DNA from 4 places in the Paenibacillus sp. CFBP13512 genome. Region 3 is predicted to be linked to each of the others. Evidence: predicted binding sites of a transcription regulator. Region 3 holds the regulator's gene; each other region holds the start of a gene.

Region 1 (3,985 bases), 150 kb from region 3:
CAGGTAAAGTATTAGATGGTTATTTTGAAGCGCTAAATATCACTAGAAATGATCTGTATATTACGAGTGCTGTACGCAGTCGTCCTTATAAAGACAAAATCATTCAAGGAAAGCATCATGCCGAACGTTCGAGTCGTTCTAATCGCACACCAACATCTTACGAAGTATTTGCATTTGCACCTATTTTGGATGCTGAGATTGAGGCAGTACAACCTCGGATCATTATTACGCTGGGCAATATTGCATTGCAACGATTACTTGGCAAAGGGCATCAGGTATCGAATGTGCATGGTCAAGCTTACCGAAGTCGTATTCAACAAGTAGATGCAGATCATATGGATCAAGGATATCACTGGTCTGATCAAGAATACTGGATTTTTCCTATGTATCATCCAGCAGCAGTATTGTATAATAGATCATTGACTGATGTTATTGCGAATGATCTCGTTATTTTGCGTAAATGTATAGATGAGATTCAAGAATGATGACCTGAATTTTAAATAATATTCAGTATTCTTTAATTATGTAATGTTTTCGTTCTCTTTTCAGGTAAAATATGCTAAAATATATGTACTAACTAATCGTAAGTTAACATCACAACGTGATGAAATACGAGCTTATGACTATCCGATCCCGTGTTTCGGAACAATTGAAGAGGTGAGAAAACATGGAGCAACACCAATTGGGATTATGTCCCCGTTTTGAGACCGCGTTTTCATTTTTAGGTAAACGATGGAACGGTCTAATTATTCAATCATTAATGAGTGGACCTAAGCGTTTCAAAGATATTTCTAATCTTATTCCTATGATGAGCGACAAAATGTTGTCAGAGCGGATGAAAGACTTAGAAGGTAGTGGAATATTGATTCGTCAGGTCTATCCAGAGACACCTGTTCGAATTGAGTATGAGCTAACCGACAAAGGACGTGCACTTAAGCCAGTGATGGAGCAGATTCAGAACTGGGCAGAGCATTGGGTCGAGTAGATTTTGATGTGTTAACCAAAAAAAGCTTTCCGCTATGAGTAACACACGGAAAGCTTTTTTGGTATTTTAATTGTCTCAACAGGTAAATGCATAAGCACACCTGAATATTCATTAAATTCTGCATATTTCTTTAGGGCACATTTCGCAGTGACATACTTCTTGTAGCGCTTCAAGATCATGAATAATGATCATCCCGTGTTCATATTCAATACTTTCTTTTTTGCGCAAATCACTAAGCATCCGGTTGACACTTTCACGAGTAGCACCAATCATATTCGACAAATCGGTATGTGTAATTTTTTTGTTAATCAAAATCGAACCTTGATCGTTATAATCTTGACCATAAGTATTGCTTAAACGAATCAAAGTGGAGCAGAGAGCACCTGGTTTACCGTATAGCATTAAGTCACGCACTTTAGTCTGTGTTAGACGGTGATGAGTACCCATCCATTTCATAAAGTCGATAGCAAAATCACAATACTGGCAGATCATCAATTCCAATTCTTTGTGTTCAATAACAGCGACTTCAGTATCTTCTAATGCTTCCGCTGTAAATCCAAGGCGTGTACCTGAAAATGGATCTGCTTGACCGATCATGTCGCCTGCTTGATACATATATAGAATCAATTCTTTACCTTCATCAGTAGATTTGGTTAATTTAACCCGTCCACTTTTAAGGAAGTATAATTTATCGGATAAGTCGCCTTCCCAGAATAAATGTGAACCTGCTGCAATCGTGCGTTCTGTAGAATGATTAAGTAATCTTTCCTGATTAATTTCCGAAAAGCATGCTGTATTATGACGTGGTTGAGTATGTTCTAAAGAATTGTTCATTATGGTTCGCCCCTTTTTGTTTCAATTATACGTGAAATTAATCATAATGCATAACATTTTAGGAAAAAAACTGGAAATTAAATGATTAGTTAAATTCTACGTTATATAGGAAAGATAATGAACTCATGTATACGTAAAAGTAATCTATACTTTGTGATTAATTTCACTATTATCATACATCTTTTTATATTAAAATGCAAAAGGAAAAAATAAAATAAAACAAATTTAAAAAATAAAAATTGATTGTGAAAAATATCACATTATGATTTATGTCTCTATGCTATGATCGGTGTGTAGACAAAAGCAATACACATTCTGAGGAGGATGAGAGAAATGGCTGTTAAAAATGATGCTAGTCGTAACGTGGAATTGAGTGCACAGGAAGAAATTCAAAAGTTAATCGATAAAGCGAATAAAGCACATGCCGCATTTATGAATATGGATCAAGAACAAATTGATAACATTGTACAAGCAATGGCATTAGCGGGCTTGGATCAACATATGTATCTTGCCAAACTAGCTGTTGAAGAAACAGGCAGAGGCGTATATGAAGATAAAATTATCAAAAACATGTTCGCTACTGAATATGTATACCATGGTATCAAAAATGAAAAAACAGTCGGTATTATAGAAGATAACGATTATGAAAGCTTCCAAAAAATTGCTGAACCTGTCGGAATCATCATGGGGATTACACCGGTAACGAACCCAACTTCGACTACTATGTTCAAATCTTTGATCTCAATCAAAACACGTAACCCAATCATTTTCGGCTTCCATCCATCTGCACAGAATTGTAGTAAAGAATCCGCTCGCATCTTACTTGAAGCGGCTGTCAAACATGGTGCACCTGCGGATTGTATCCAATGGATCGATGCTCCTTCAATGGACAAAACAAATGCATTAATGAATCATCCTGATGTAGCGTTAATCTTAGCTACTGGTGGTGGCGCAATGGTTAAAGCAGCATATAGCTGTGGTAAACCTGCACTTGGCGTAGGTCCTGGTAACGTTCCTGCTTTTATAGAGAAAAGTGCTGACTTGCAACAAGCAGTGAATGACTTGATTCTTTCCAAATCATTTGATAACGGTATGATTTGTGCTTCTGAACAAGCAGTAGTTATTGAAGAACCTGTTTATGAAAAAGTGAAAAAATTAATGATCGATAACGGTTGTTACTTTGTAACTAAAGAAGAAGCAGGCAAATTAACGAACGGTGCAATGAATACAGATAAATGTGCAGTGAACCCTTCTATCGTAGGTCAATCTGCTGTCAAAATTGCTGAACTTTGTGGAATTACCGTTCCAGCCGATACCAAAATACTGGTAGCAGAATTGGAAGGCGTAGGTACTAAATTCCCATTATCTGCTGAAAAATTAAGCCCTGTACTGGCTTGCTATAAAGTTAAAAACGCGGATCAAGGGATTGAACGTGCTGCACAAATCGTAGAATTTGGCGGTATGGGTCACTCTTCAGCTATCCATTCTAATAATGATGAAGTTATTCAGAAGTTCTCTAATCGTCTACAAACTGGACGTATTATCGTGAACTCTCCTTCTACACATGGTGCAATTGGTGACATTTACAATACGAACTTACCATCTTTAACACTAGGTTGTGGATCTTATGGTCGTAACTCTACTTCTTCTAACGTAAGTGCTGTGAATCTGATTAATGTGAAAAGGGTGGCTCGTCGTACTGTGAATATGCAATGGTTCAAAATACCTTCTAAAGTTTATTTTGAAAAAGGCGCAACTCAATACCTTGCTAAAATGCCTGATATTAGTCGTGTAGTGATCGTAACAGATGCGATGATGGTACAACTTGGTTATGTTGAAAAAGTACAACATTACTTGCGTCAACGCCAGACTCCAGTTGTTGTTGAAGTGTTCTCTGATGTAGAACCAGATCCATCAACTGCTACTGTAGAACGTGGTCGTCAAATGATGGAACGTTTCCAACCGGACTGCATTATCGCTCTTGGTGGTGGATCTCCTATGGATGCTGCTAAAGGCATGTGGATGTTCTACGAATATCCTGATACTGAATTTGATAACCTAAAACAAAAATTCATGGATATCCGCAAACGGATCTACAAATACCCACATTTGGGACAAAAAGCACAATTTGTAGCAATTCCAACGACTTCAGGTACAGGTTCTGAA
Region 2 (3,985 bases), on a different contig from region 3:
CAATACCTGAGATCTGAATACCCCAGATGTAGAAGTTCTGTCCAGGTCCTGGATTAAATTGTAGTTCTGATAGCGGTGGATAACTTAACCATCCTGCATCCGGTGAACCACCGATAACGAAAGATAAGTTAAATAACATTGCACCCAAGAAGAACAACCAGAAACTTAGTGCGTTCAAGAATGGATAAGCTACATCGCGTGCTCCTAATTGAAGAGGCACCACGATATTAAAGAGACCGAACATAAATGGCATCGCCATAAACAGGATCATAACTACGCCATGCGTGGTAAAGACCTGATTATAATGTTCAGGATGTAAAAATTCGAGATTTGGGAATGCGAGTTGAGTACGCATCATAATGGCATCCACGCCGCCACGGAACAACATCAAAATCGAAGCAAGAATATACATGATACCGATTTTTTTGTGGTCAACTGTTGTTAAATAATTACGCCACAACCAGCCCCATTTTTTGAAATAGGTGAGTCCCACAACGATAGCAATCATCGCAAGTCCGATAGATACATCTGCACCGTAAATTAGTGGGTCGCCGGTGACGAAAAAGTCAGATGCAAAATCTTTAATTTTCTCGAGCATCGGGGAGCTCCTTTCCCTGTCTTTTATGTCACACGCTACGGTACAACTAATTTCAAATAACTTTGAACTTAATTGCTAGTATTCGTGTCCGTGCTTTCTTGATCGTTCATTTCCATACCATCATGCTCATTAGTTCCCATATCACTTTGTCCTTCTTCACTTTCTTTCTCATTGATCTGAGTTGAAGGAGTAGTATGAGTAGCACGATCTTTACCGCCTGCCAAACCACCTGGCAAGTATTTGGTTACGAGTTGTTGGAACAATCCTTCTGGGAATGCAGAGAACGTCTGTTTGTCAGCTGTTCCTGGAACCGTTAGTGATTGGTATGTTTCCATACTCATAGGTTTAGACTCGGTTTTAACTTTATTCACCCAAGTCTGGTATTGCTCGTCAGATACAGCATTCACATCGAATCTCATTTGGGCAAAGTGCTCACCACTGAAGTTAGCACCTGATCCAAAGAATGTTCCTTGATGATCAGCTTGTAGATACAATGTCATAGCCATACCCGACATCGTATAAATTTGTCCACCAAGTTCTGGAACCCAGAATGAGTTCATAGGTGCATCAGAAGTCAGTTCAAATCGTACAGGTGTATCTTCTGGAATCGTAATCGAGTTCACAGAAGCGATACCTTCTTCCGGGTACATAAATAACCATTTCCAGTCCATAGATGCTACTTGGATTGTAATAGGTTGCTTCTGTGATTGAATCGCTACAGAAGGTTCTAATGCATAGGTGTAACGAACAGTTACAATACCAAGTACAGCAATAACGATGATTGGAATCCCCCACCAGATGGTTTCAAGTTTGGTGCTGTGGTTGAAATCCGGATCGTATTTTGCCTTTCTACCTGGTTTGTCACGGTATCTCCACACTATAACAAAAGTGAGTATTGTTACCGGAACAATAACAATGGCAGTTAGAATCGTTGAAATCACGATTAGATCTCTTTGTCCTGCTGCAATAGGTCCTTTCGGATCGAGAACAAAGTAATTGTGGCTACCTGCATAAAGCGCCCATACTGTCAAAGCCAGTGACAGAACCGACACAATAATCATAACCCACATCATAAGACGAGAACCCGGTTTTTTGTTCATCTTAATCCCCTTTCTCACATAACGTTTAAGACGTTCATAATATTGAAACCACACATTTCTATGTTAACACTAAGTGTGCTATTTGCGTATCCATAGAAGGTGTAAATTCCACATTTTTTTGACTTGTTAACAAATCTGTCAATTTATTAACAGGTTATCGTGAATCTTTTCACATTATTTATATATTATCATATTGTGATTCCGTAAAAAAGCCCCTTTAAGAACTAATTCTTAAAGGAGCATGTATTTAATTGAAAAAGTTAACGTTCTGTTACAAAAGATACGATTAATCGTCGTTGATACTTTCTTTTCCTTCTTCATTACGCACTTGCATTGAACCGATCGATTTACCAATAAAGTAGATAAACACGCTACCTACTACACATCCGATCCCCATCATCAGTCCAGCATTGTTATCGTTAAAAGGTTGGATATTCAAAATAATCGTTACTACACCCACAGCAAAAGCGATCCAACCGATGATCGTTAGCAAACGAGTTAATCCACGAGCATTTTTTCCGGGTGAATTTGAACGGCCTTTTGTATTTGTCGCCATGATTAAAGCACTCCCCTCTTCATGTTAGTAGCCATAGTGACTCCAAATGTAGGAGCACTTTACCAATTACGTTGCTAGGTTATAGTATCTATTACCACAATTCACCCTTTTTGATTCGGTATTCATTCATATTCTTTTAATTTCTCTTTTATTTCTTTGAAAATATAAACAAATCGTGAATATTCTTATAGAAAAAAGCCATATTCTCTGCTTTGAACAGAAAGTATGGCTTTTTTCCTCGATCTCATTATTATAATAATATTTTCATATTTAATAAGAATATATTTATATATAGAAGGAAAAAGATAAATAAGCGTCATATTCATTGATTTTGACAACGAATAGGTTGAGATATTTAGCTATTTGCTATCAATCTATAACTTCTGCCTGCTTCAGCAGTAAACTCCAGTACAAAGTCATGTTGTGAATGATTCGGTTCAGTAACCGTACAAGCAGTCAACGGATCATCTAATTGCAAAGCCGTAGAACTCACTAATCGACATGTTCCATGAAACGGTGATTCTACTGTAACTTCAAGCAATTCTCCTTGATGCCAGCTCATATCAACAATATATCCACCACGCGCACGCAGCCCTTTGACTTTGCCTTTATTCCATACTTTTGGCAAAGCAGGTAGTAGATGCAGTTCTTGTAAATGGCTCTGTAGCAACATTTCAGCAATACCTGCTGTTCCACCAAAATTACCATCTATCTGAAATGGAGGATGAGCATCAAATAAATTGGGATATGTAGAACGTGCCAGTAATGTACTTACAAATTCATGAGCCGTCTCTCCATCTAATAGACGAGCATAGAGATTAATTAACCATGCACAACTCCAACCTGTATGTCCGCCACCATGCTGAATACGTCGTTCCAGCGAGACACGCACAGCTTCTACAAGCTCAGGAGTCTGATAACGATTGATTTCATTGCCGGGATAAAGACCATACAAATGAGACACATGACGATGACCTGGCTCGTGCTCTTCATAATCACGATACCATTCTTGCAACTGACCATGACGACCAATATGAAAAGGATATAGGCGCTCAGAAGCCTTTTGGAGTGTGATTGCCCACTCTTGATCGACTTCTAGCAATGCTGTACTGGTAATACAATGCTGAAATAATTCACGGATCAGAGTCATATCCATAGTTGATGCCGCTGATGTACTGCATGGTTCACCTGTTGCGGTCAGAAATTTATTTTCTGGTGAAGTGGACGGAATCGTCACGAGATAGCCTTGACGATCTTCTACTAACCAATCAAGCGCAAATTGTGCAGCTTCTTTGAGAATGGGATAAGCAGAATCACGTAAAAAGTCCAAATCTCGATTGTATTCATAATGCTCCCACAAATGGGCACATAACCAGATGCCCCCTAATGGCCAAAATGCCCAGCTTGCATCGCCTTGGGTCGGTACAGCTAGTCGCCAGAGATCACTATTGTGATGTGTCGTCCAACCTTTAGCCCCATAGTGTACTTTCGCCACTTCTTGACCACTCTGACTCAGATCTTCAATCATTCGGAATAACGGCTGATGACATTCAGACAACTGACATACTTCAGCAGGCCAATAATTCATCTGGGTATTGATATTGGTTGTGTAATCACTATTCCACGGTGCTTGGACATGTTCATTCCATATCCCTTGTAGATTAGCAGGCTCACTTCCGGGGCGCGAAGACGCAATTAACAAATATCTTCCATAATGGAAATAAAGTGCTT
Region 3 (3,985 bases):
TGTGATGGTAAGTACACATACGATTAATTTGCAAGAACAGTTACGAGAACGGGATATTCCATTACTGACTCAAGTGATTCCATTTACATTTCGTGCTGCCGTATTTAAAGGACGCCAGCATTATTTGTGTCTGCGCAAATTTGAGCATAAAATAAATACAAAAGAATTTCAAAGTCCTAAAGAAGATGTATTGATTGCAGCTCAAATGATTGTCTGGTTAAATTCGACGGAAACCGGTGACGATGAAGAGCTGAACATGGGTAACCGTGGAGCCGATTTCTGGGAGACGGTAGCGAGTGATACCGATTCTTGTCTTGGTCGTGCATGTCCGTGGTTCCGCAAATGCTTCTACCATCGTGCGAAGCATGAAGCAGGTACAGCTGATGTCGTTATTACGAACCATTCCAAATTATTTACCGATGTCAAAGCAGGGCACCAATTATTGCCTGCTTATGATCGATTGGTGATTGATGAAGCGCATCATTTAGAAGATGTAGCAGGTAAGCACTTGGGTATGCATATGAAATATTTCACATTGGTTCATCCGTTACTTCGTTTGTTCAAAGACAGTAAAAATGGTCAGCTGGCTATTTTGCGTCAACAGTTAGGTTCATCTGGTAATGAGCGTGGTATGGATTGGGCGATAGCGATAGATAATCTATATCCTGAAATTGTAGATGTCAAAGAAAACTGGGACAAATTGAGTGAATTATTATTTGCTTTATTACCTCAGCGTAGTGATGCTGCTCCGGGAGAAGCTGGACAATTTACATTACGTTTGTTACCTGAGAAGCAACCAACAGAATGGACGGTAATTACGGATTTGGAGAATCAGATCCATATCGGACTGAGTCAATTGATTCGTAAAGGCGAACAAGTAATGAATCAGATCAAAGAAAGCGATGAACAGTTAGGCACAGATAGTCTGGTGACTGATGTATCGGGTCTATTCAAAGATTTGACTGTCGTTCGAGACGATCTACGTCAATTTGTGAAGCTGGAAAGTACAGATACAGTCTACTGGTATGAAGCCAATGGAAATTACCGTAGCAAGTCTTTACAGATGTATGCTGTGCCTGTGGATGTGAGCAAGCAATTGAAAGAGTACTTTTTCGATAAAAAGAAAAGTATTATTCTAACATCCGCAACATTATCAATAGAAAAGAAATTCCAATATATGATTGAACAACTGGGACTTGTCGAAGCGGAAAAAGAAGGCAGATTGATGACTGAACAGTTATCTTCACCTTTTAATTATCGTGAGCAATCGCTATTGTTGATTCCACGTGACTTCCCAAGTGTCAAAGGCAGTGTCGGTGATGCATTCTTTGTAGATACATTAGCGAACTCGTTAGCAGAGACTGCGAAAGCAACGCAAGGACGAATGATGGTTTTATTTACCTCATATCGAATGCTCAAGCAGGTGTATGAACCATTAAAAGAGAAGTTATCACATAGTGATATTGCTGTATTTGGTCAAGGCGTTGATGGAGGGAGTCGGACGAAGCTTACTCGTAGATTCCAGGAGCGTTCTGCTTCTGTATTGCTTGGAACAAGTAGCTTCTGGGAAGGTGTCGATATTCCTGGCGAAGCATTAACATGTCTGGCGATTGTACGATTACCTTTTCAACCGCCCAATCATCCATTGCTAGAAGCCAAAAGCGAACGGCTTAAAAAAGAAAAGAAAAATCCATTTATGAAATTATCTGTACCGCAAGCAGTTATCCGTTTCAAACAAGGTTTTGGTAGATTAGTACGGACATCTAGTGATCGGGGAATCGTTATTGTCTATGACACTCGTGTGATCGAGTCCTATTATGGCAAGCATTTTCTATATTCATTACCCGGTCCCAAAATGGAACATATGCCGACAGAGCAGATGGTACCCCGTATTACAGAATGGCTTAGCCAGGCCGAACCTGAAAAGGAAACTGTAAATCAAGAGGGGGAGCAAGCATGAAATCCGACAAAATATCAGAAGCAGTCGTGCGAAGACTACCTGTATACCTTAGATATCTGAACGAACTTCACACCCGTGAAGTTCCCACAGTGTCTTCGCAAGAATTGGGACAAAAATTAGATTTGAATCCAGCACAAATTCGCAAAGACTTAGCTTATTTTGGAGATTTTGGACGTAAAGGAATCGGGTATGATGTATCCTATCTGATTGAGAAAATACGTCATATTTTAAAATTAGATCAACAGATCAATGTCGCACTTGTAGGTGCAGGTAATCTAGGGCATGCCCTTTCGAACTATAATATGTATTTGAAAGAAACGATGAAAATCGTAGCTGTGTTTGATTCTCTTGAACCCAAAGTCGGTTCGATGATCAATACATTAGTTGTACAACCGATCGAAGAACTTGGAGCAACAGTCAAAGCGAAAAGTATTCGTATTGGTATTATTACTGTGCCTAATATTGAAGCACAGCGTGTAGCAGATCAATTGATTGAAGCAGGGATCGAAGCCATTTTGAACTTTGCACCGATTATTTTGAAAGCTCCACCGCATATTCGTGTACACACTGCTGATTTTACAACGGACTTACTAAGCCTTGCCTATTATCTGGAAGATGGAAAGGAACATGAAACTAATGAATAACACCTCGAACAAATGGGTTATCAAAAACGGTATGTTTGCTGTAATGAGTGAAGAAAAATCGATGCTTTTCGGACATATGGTGATTGAAGATGGATGGATCACTTATCTTGGAGAAGAAGAGCCTGTGATTGAAGAAGGAACAACAGTAGTCGATGGTAATCATTTGTTCTTTATCCCGGGTCTAGTGAACAGTCATGGTCATGCGGCAATGTCTTTGCTACGTGGATATGGCGACGACCTTGCACTACAAGTATGGTTACAGGAAAAAATGTGGCCGATGGAAGCGAAGTTTACCAGTGACGATGTATACTGGGGAACATCATTATCTGTACTTGAAATGTTAAAAGGCGGTACTACGACATTCCTGGATATGTATGATCGTTCAGAGCGTGTTGCTGAAGTCGTAGAGCAATCAGGAATGCGTGCTGTATTGATGCGTGGTGTTATCGGCTTATGTTCAGAAGAAGAGCAAAAGCAAAAGTTACAACAATCTATCGACTTTGCACGGGATTGGCACGGTCAAGCTGATGGACGTATTACAACAATGATGTCTCCACATGCGCCGTATACATGTCCTCCTGCATACATCGAACAATTTGTACAAGCAGCACATGACTTGGATTTGCCGCTGCATACACATATGTCTGAGACGTTAGCTGAAGTACAATTAAATGTAACTGATTATGGATTACGTCCTGTAGCTCATTTGGAGAAATTAGGATTTTTCACGCGTCCAGCCCTTTTGGCACATGCTGTTCATTTGAATGATGAAGAGATCGAAATGCTTGCGCAACATAAAGTAGCTGTTTCGCATAATCCAGGTAGTAATCTGAAATTAGCAAGTGGTGTTGCTCGTGTTCCTGATTTATTACGTGCAGGTGTAGTCGTTTCTTTAGGAACAGATGGCCCGGCAAGTAATAACAACTTGGATATGTTTGAAGAGATGCGTTTGGCAGCTCTTATTCATAAAGGAGTATCCGGAGATCCAACAGCGGTACCTGCATTAGAAGCATTGAAAATGGGTACAGAATACGGTGCGAAATCTGTATTTTTGAATGACGTAGGTACATTTGCTGTCGGTATGAAAGCCGATATTACGGCATTAAATGTAGATCAACCGCATTTCTTGCCACGTACTGACTTTATCTCACATACCATTTATTCTGCATCAGCTAAAGATGTATTGCATGTCTGGGTAGATGGTAAGCAATTGATCAAAGATGGTATATCATTAACACTGGATGAAGAAAAAATTCGTCATGAAGCCCAAAGTGCTTTTGAAGGTTTGCTCAAACGCTAACCGGAAGTCGACAGGAAAGGATGGCGTGTTTTGCGAAATTTGGGAAGTGGAAAATGGATCGCAATCATTATTGTAGTAGTA
Region 4 (3,985 bases), on a different contig from region 3:
TTTCTCTTGTCTTACTGTGGCGATGAACGGTATTCCGATGGGAACGGCTTATGCGATCTGGACAGGAATCGGTACCGTCGGTGGTACATTAGTCGGTATGTTTATGTACGGTGAAGCCAAAAGTGGACTACGTATTTTGTTTATTGCTATGATTATCGCCTCGGCAATCGGACTTAAATTAATCGCTTAAGAGGTGAACAACTATTGATTACAACGGTTACGTTAAATACAGCGCTTGATATTATTTATTCTGTTCCTACGCTTCATATTGATCATGTACATCGCTTACCGGGAATCACTGTTCCGGGGGGCAAAGGGATTAATGCTGCACGTGTTGTTCATATGCTAGGCGAATCGGTAACAGCTACCGGCTTGATCGCAGGATATAATGGACAGAAAATGCAGTCCCTTTTACAACAAGAAGGTGTAGCTTGTGAATTTACCGAAGTGCAAGGAGAAACAAGACTGGCGATTACTGTACTGGATCAACAGCAACGCACCCAGACTGAATTTATCGAACAAGGATCTTCATATGTAACACCTGAATCGTTGATCCTTTTGGAAAAGCAGGTAGAACAGTTAGCAAGTGTATCTGCATGGGTATTATTTTCCGGTAGTATTCCTGAAGGATGCCCTGCTGATCTGTATGCGACCTTAATCCAGATTGCTAAAACTAAAGGTGCTCAGACCGCTTTAGATGCTAGCGGAGAAGCGTTACGTTATGGATTACAAGCTTCACCTGATCTAGTGAAACCTAATGAAGATGAAGCTTGTGCATGGGCAGGCATAGCTCCCAGTGATCACTATTCAGAGGAGACATTAGATGGTGTACTGACAGCAATGTTAGATCATGGTGTAAAAACAGCTACGATCTCTTTGGGTAAACGTGGAGCCATAGCGGCTCAAGGCTCCCTGCGGTACAGAGTACATGTGCCAGAGCTTGATATTATCAGTGCGCTTGGAAGCGGAGATGCGATGGCAGCAGGTATGGTAACCGCAGCTTATCGTGGTGGTGATCTTGCAGAAATGCTTCGTTATGGAGCGGCTTGCGGTAGTGCTTGTGCTCTGCAACCGATCGCTGGCAAAGTAGACCTTCAAGATGTACAACAACTATATCAGCATATAAAAGTAACCCCTGAGTAAAGAAGTACTCAGGGGTTTTTGGTATGCGAACCGAATCGAACATCCATATAGATTTGACCTGTATCTCCATCGCTCACTACAAAATTGATTTCTTGTGGCACTAATTCTTTTAAAGCATATTGGCGTGCCCAATCTAACGATGGAAATTCCGCTCTTCTGTCTACAGCCTTTACGACAATACATTGTTTGAGGCAATAATATTTATTCAAGGCGGTAAACCTCCCTTATCACTCATTAGACTGTATTTTCTAATTTGACACAGTGAATTGGAAATAAATTACTTATATTTTCAAAATCAAAGCAAAAATTCCCTATTTCAGATCATGTGATCTATAAAATAGGGAATTTGAGTTAGGGTAAGCGATTCACGATCTGTTGTAATTCTTGTACATCATGTTGAAGATACGTCGGTAACATCTGTGCCCATTCACGATACAAAGGACTGCAAGTAGTTTTGCCAAGTTCAGCGCAGAATGAAGGTACCCATGGAATCAAATAATGTTCTAAAAATTCGATCTGCATTTGAGCGATCATTTTGCGGCTAGAGGAATGCATATCAGTCTCTGCCGAACGTTCTGCCAATAACGCCATAAATTCCAATTCAATTCCGATATGATCATCTGTTTCATGATCCATTTTTTTGAAAGCAATTCCTGCCCGTGCATAGACAGCATTCACAACAGCTTCATACGCCGTACGTCCTTGCTCATTCGTTAAATAGTAGGAAGCTTGTGGTGGATAGCTAACATGTTGATCTTGCTCGAACAATTGACTGTATTCTGCACATTCCTGACGAGCATATTGCATAATATCATTCAACATCGTATTTTCTAACGTATGAAGCAGTGCATAGTCATTGGTAAATAGACGATTGATTTTGGACGCTTCTTTTTTCCATTCGATCAACTTGGACAATGTAGGTTTGCGTTCTAACATTTCGCTGAGTAAACGGTAAGTCATTACACGACTGTATAACCATTCTTGGCGAGCTTGGTGGGTTTCCGGTTCTGTATACATAGTCATCTTAAATCACTCCTTGTGATAATATTCACATATTTAAATGATTGAATTCCGACATTGAAGGTTTGAAGCAATATATAGGTTAAATCATTAGTCAACAGCGGTAGTAAGTACTGAAGAAGAGACTTGTTTTTATACTTTTATTGTACTCTATTTTGTAGCGATTAGGGGCGAATTAAGCATACGTTCATAAAATAGTCATGTTTGTCACGCTTTCAAAAGGACTTATGCCACAGACTGGCTATACCAAAGAAGGATATTGCTCCAAAAGATGCAAAACATGCTCATAGGACTGGGGATCATTCATATTATATAAGCTATACTCCGATATACTTTGAAAAGAAGATAGTTCCTTTACATTTGGATCGTACAATGACTCGATTTCTACATACTTTACCTGTTGCTGATCTAACCAATCTCTTACACGCAATTGGTTGTGTGCTAAGGCGGTCTGAAGCGATGGCAGTACACTATAATGATAGACCGCATATAGTGGATGAATACGTCCATGTTGCATAGGAATCACAGCTTGTATCCCTTCTATCCTAGTCTGCTCTATTAGATATTGCATCAGCACTGTACTGGCAAAAGGTAGATCACAGGCACTGACTACATACCATTCACTAGAAATCTGTGATAAGGCTGTATGCAGACCTGATAAAGGCCCTTGTCCGGGAAAAATATCGGGCACTTCGGAGAGCTTTAGAAATGAATAATCAGCATTGTAATTGCCTGCAATCCATAGCGAAGATACAGTTGGTTTTAATGCTTTGGCTACACGTTCGATAATGGTATGATCATCTATAGGCAATAATGCTTTATTTTGACCCATACGGCTTGATTGACCGCCTGCTAAAATAATACCTGTATATTTTAAAGAGGATGGCATAATAGATTATCCTTTCTACTCCAGAAATAAACAAAATTGGTTTGTATCCCTTTTCAACACATGCTACAGTGAATGAAATGTCTGATGAAAGGATTGGCTGGCTTTGCATCCGAATATAAACAACACTACTTTTAGACCACTACGATGGTTTACGTTTTTCATATATGGCACACTGGTTATTTTTACAAGCTTTTTTCAATTATACCTGCAAGATATCGGAATGAGCCAGAGTGAGATCGGTGCTTTGATGGCCATTGGTCCGTTGATTTCATTAATTGCTAATCCATTTTGGGGATTTTATAGTGATCGTCTACAAAATGTACGATTTGTTCTGCTGATTATGATGCTAGGCACGTTGCTCATGGTTCAGCTTGTTTTTCATGTGCAGAATTATACGATTATTTATATTGTTATGGCGGTCTTTTTCTTTTTCCAGACCCCTATGTTATCGCAAAGCAATACGTTGATTTTGAGTTATATTGATGGCACACCCAAAAAGTTCGGCGGGTTTCGTTTGTATGGTTCACTGGGTTGGGCATTAACAGCTGTTGTGGCAGGTCCTGTCATCGATCGATTAGGGGTTTCTCAAATCGGTACGGTGTTTACGGTGTTGCTTCTTATTGCAATCGGTATCATTTTGTTATTGCCTCCACAGACCAAGCTACCGGGTGGATCACCGACAATGAATCGGTATGCGATGAAGAAGTTGCTGGGCAATCTGTATTTTGTAGGTTTTATTGTATTTGGTATTTTGGTAGCGATTCCGAATGCGATGAACAGTACCTTTGTCTCGCTCTATATCGTTGAACTTGGGGGAACCAAGTCGATGGTCGGTTGGGCTGTATTTGCTTCTTCTATTTTTGAAGCGGCTTTATTTTTGCTATTTGATCGTTATCTTAAGCGTAATATTTCATTTATGATCGGTTGGTTAGC

What was found. The regulator Rex, encoded in region 3, represses fermentation and respiration genes when NADH is low (regulators of the CRP and FNR family bind a similar motif). The targets are predictions, from matches to a motif close to TTGTGAAATATTTCACAA.
Region 1: a site for Rex is predicted at 2,063-2,080, ahead of adhE (bifunctional acetaldehyde-CoA/alcohol dehydrogenase). Genes of this name have one in related genera too.
Region 2: a site for Rex is predicted at 1,856-1,873, ahead of qoxA (cytochrome aa3 quinol oxidase subunit II). Genes of this name have one in related genera too.
Region 4: a site for Rex is predicted at 2,180-2,197, ahead of PaeCFBP13512_RS10745 (TorD/DmsD family molecular chaperone). Genes of this name have one in related genera too.

Annotation. Positions count from the first base shown of each region.
Region 1 covers NZ_QGAD01000001.1:228,045-232,029, reverse strand. Annotated here, with positions in the region: gene PaeCFBP13512_RS01065 (uracil-DNA glycosylase) at 1-485, shown strand, start outside; gene PaeCFBP13512_RS01060 (winged helix-turn-helix transcriptional regulator) at 668-985, shown strand; gene PaeCFBP13512_RS01055 (Crp/Fnr family transcriptional regulator) at 1,097-1,819, opposite strand; gene adhE (bifunctional acetaldehyde-CoA/alcohol dehydrogenase) at 2,153-3,985, shown strand, end outside.
Region 2 covers NZ_QGAD01000020.1:2,559-6,543, forward strand. Annotated here, with positions in the region: gene PaeCFBP13512_RS19985 (cbb3-type cytochrome c oxidase subunit I) at 1-598, opposite strand, end outside; gene qoxA (cytochrome aa3 quinol oxidase subunit II) at 667-1,698, opposite strand; gene PaeCFBP13512_RS19995 (hypothetical protein) at 1,985-2,254, opposite strand; gene PaeCFBP13512_RS20000 (glycoside hydrolase family 95 protein) at 2,610-3,985, opposite strand, start outside.
Region 3 covers NZ_QGAD01000001.1:76,062-80,046, reverse strand. Annotated here, with positions in the region: gene dinG (ATP-dependent DNA helicase DinG) at 1-1,960, shown strand, start outside; gene PaeCFBP13512_RS00345 (redox-sensing transcriptional repressor Rex) at 1,957-2,604, shown strand; gene PaeCFBP13512_RS00340 (amidohydrolase) at 2,597-3,904, shown strand; gene PaeCFBP13512_RS00335 (cell wall elongation regulator TseB-like domain-containing protein) at 3,935-3,985, shown strand, end outside.
Region 4 covers NZ_QGAD01000006.1:74,715-78,699, forward strand. Annotated here, with positions in the region: gene PaeCFBP13512_RS10730 (DMT family transporter) at 1-190, shown strand, start outside; gene PaeCFBP13512_RS10735 (1-phosphofructokinase family hexose kinase) at 205-1,143, shown strand; gene PaeCFBP13512_RS10740 (hypothetical protein) at 1,152-1,352, opposite strand; gene PaeCFBP13512_RS10745 (TorD/DmsD family molecular chaperone) at 1,495-2,166, opposite strand; gene mobA (molybdenum cofactor guanylyltransferase) at 2,405-3,052, opposite strand; gene PaeCFBP13512_RS10755 (MFS transporter) at 3,156-3,985, shown strand, end outside.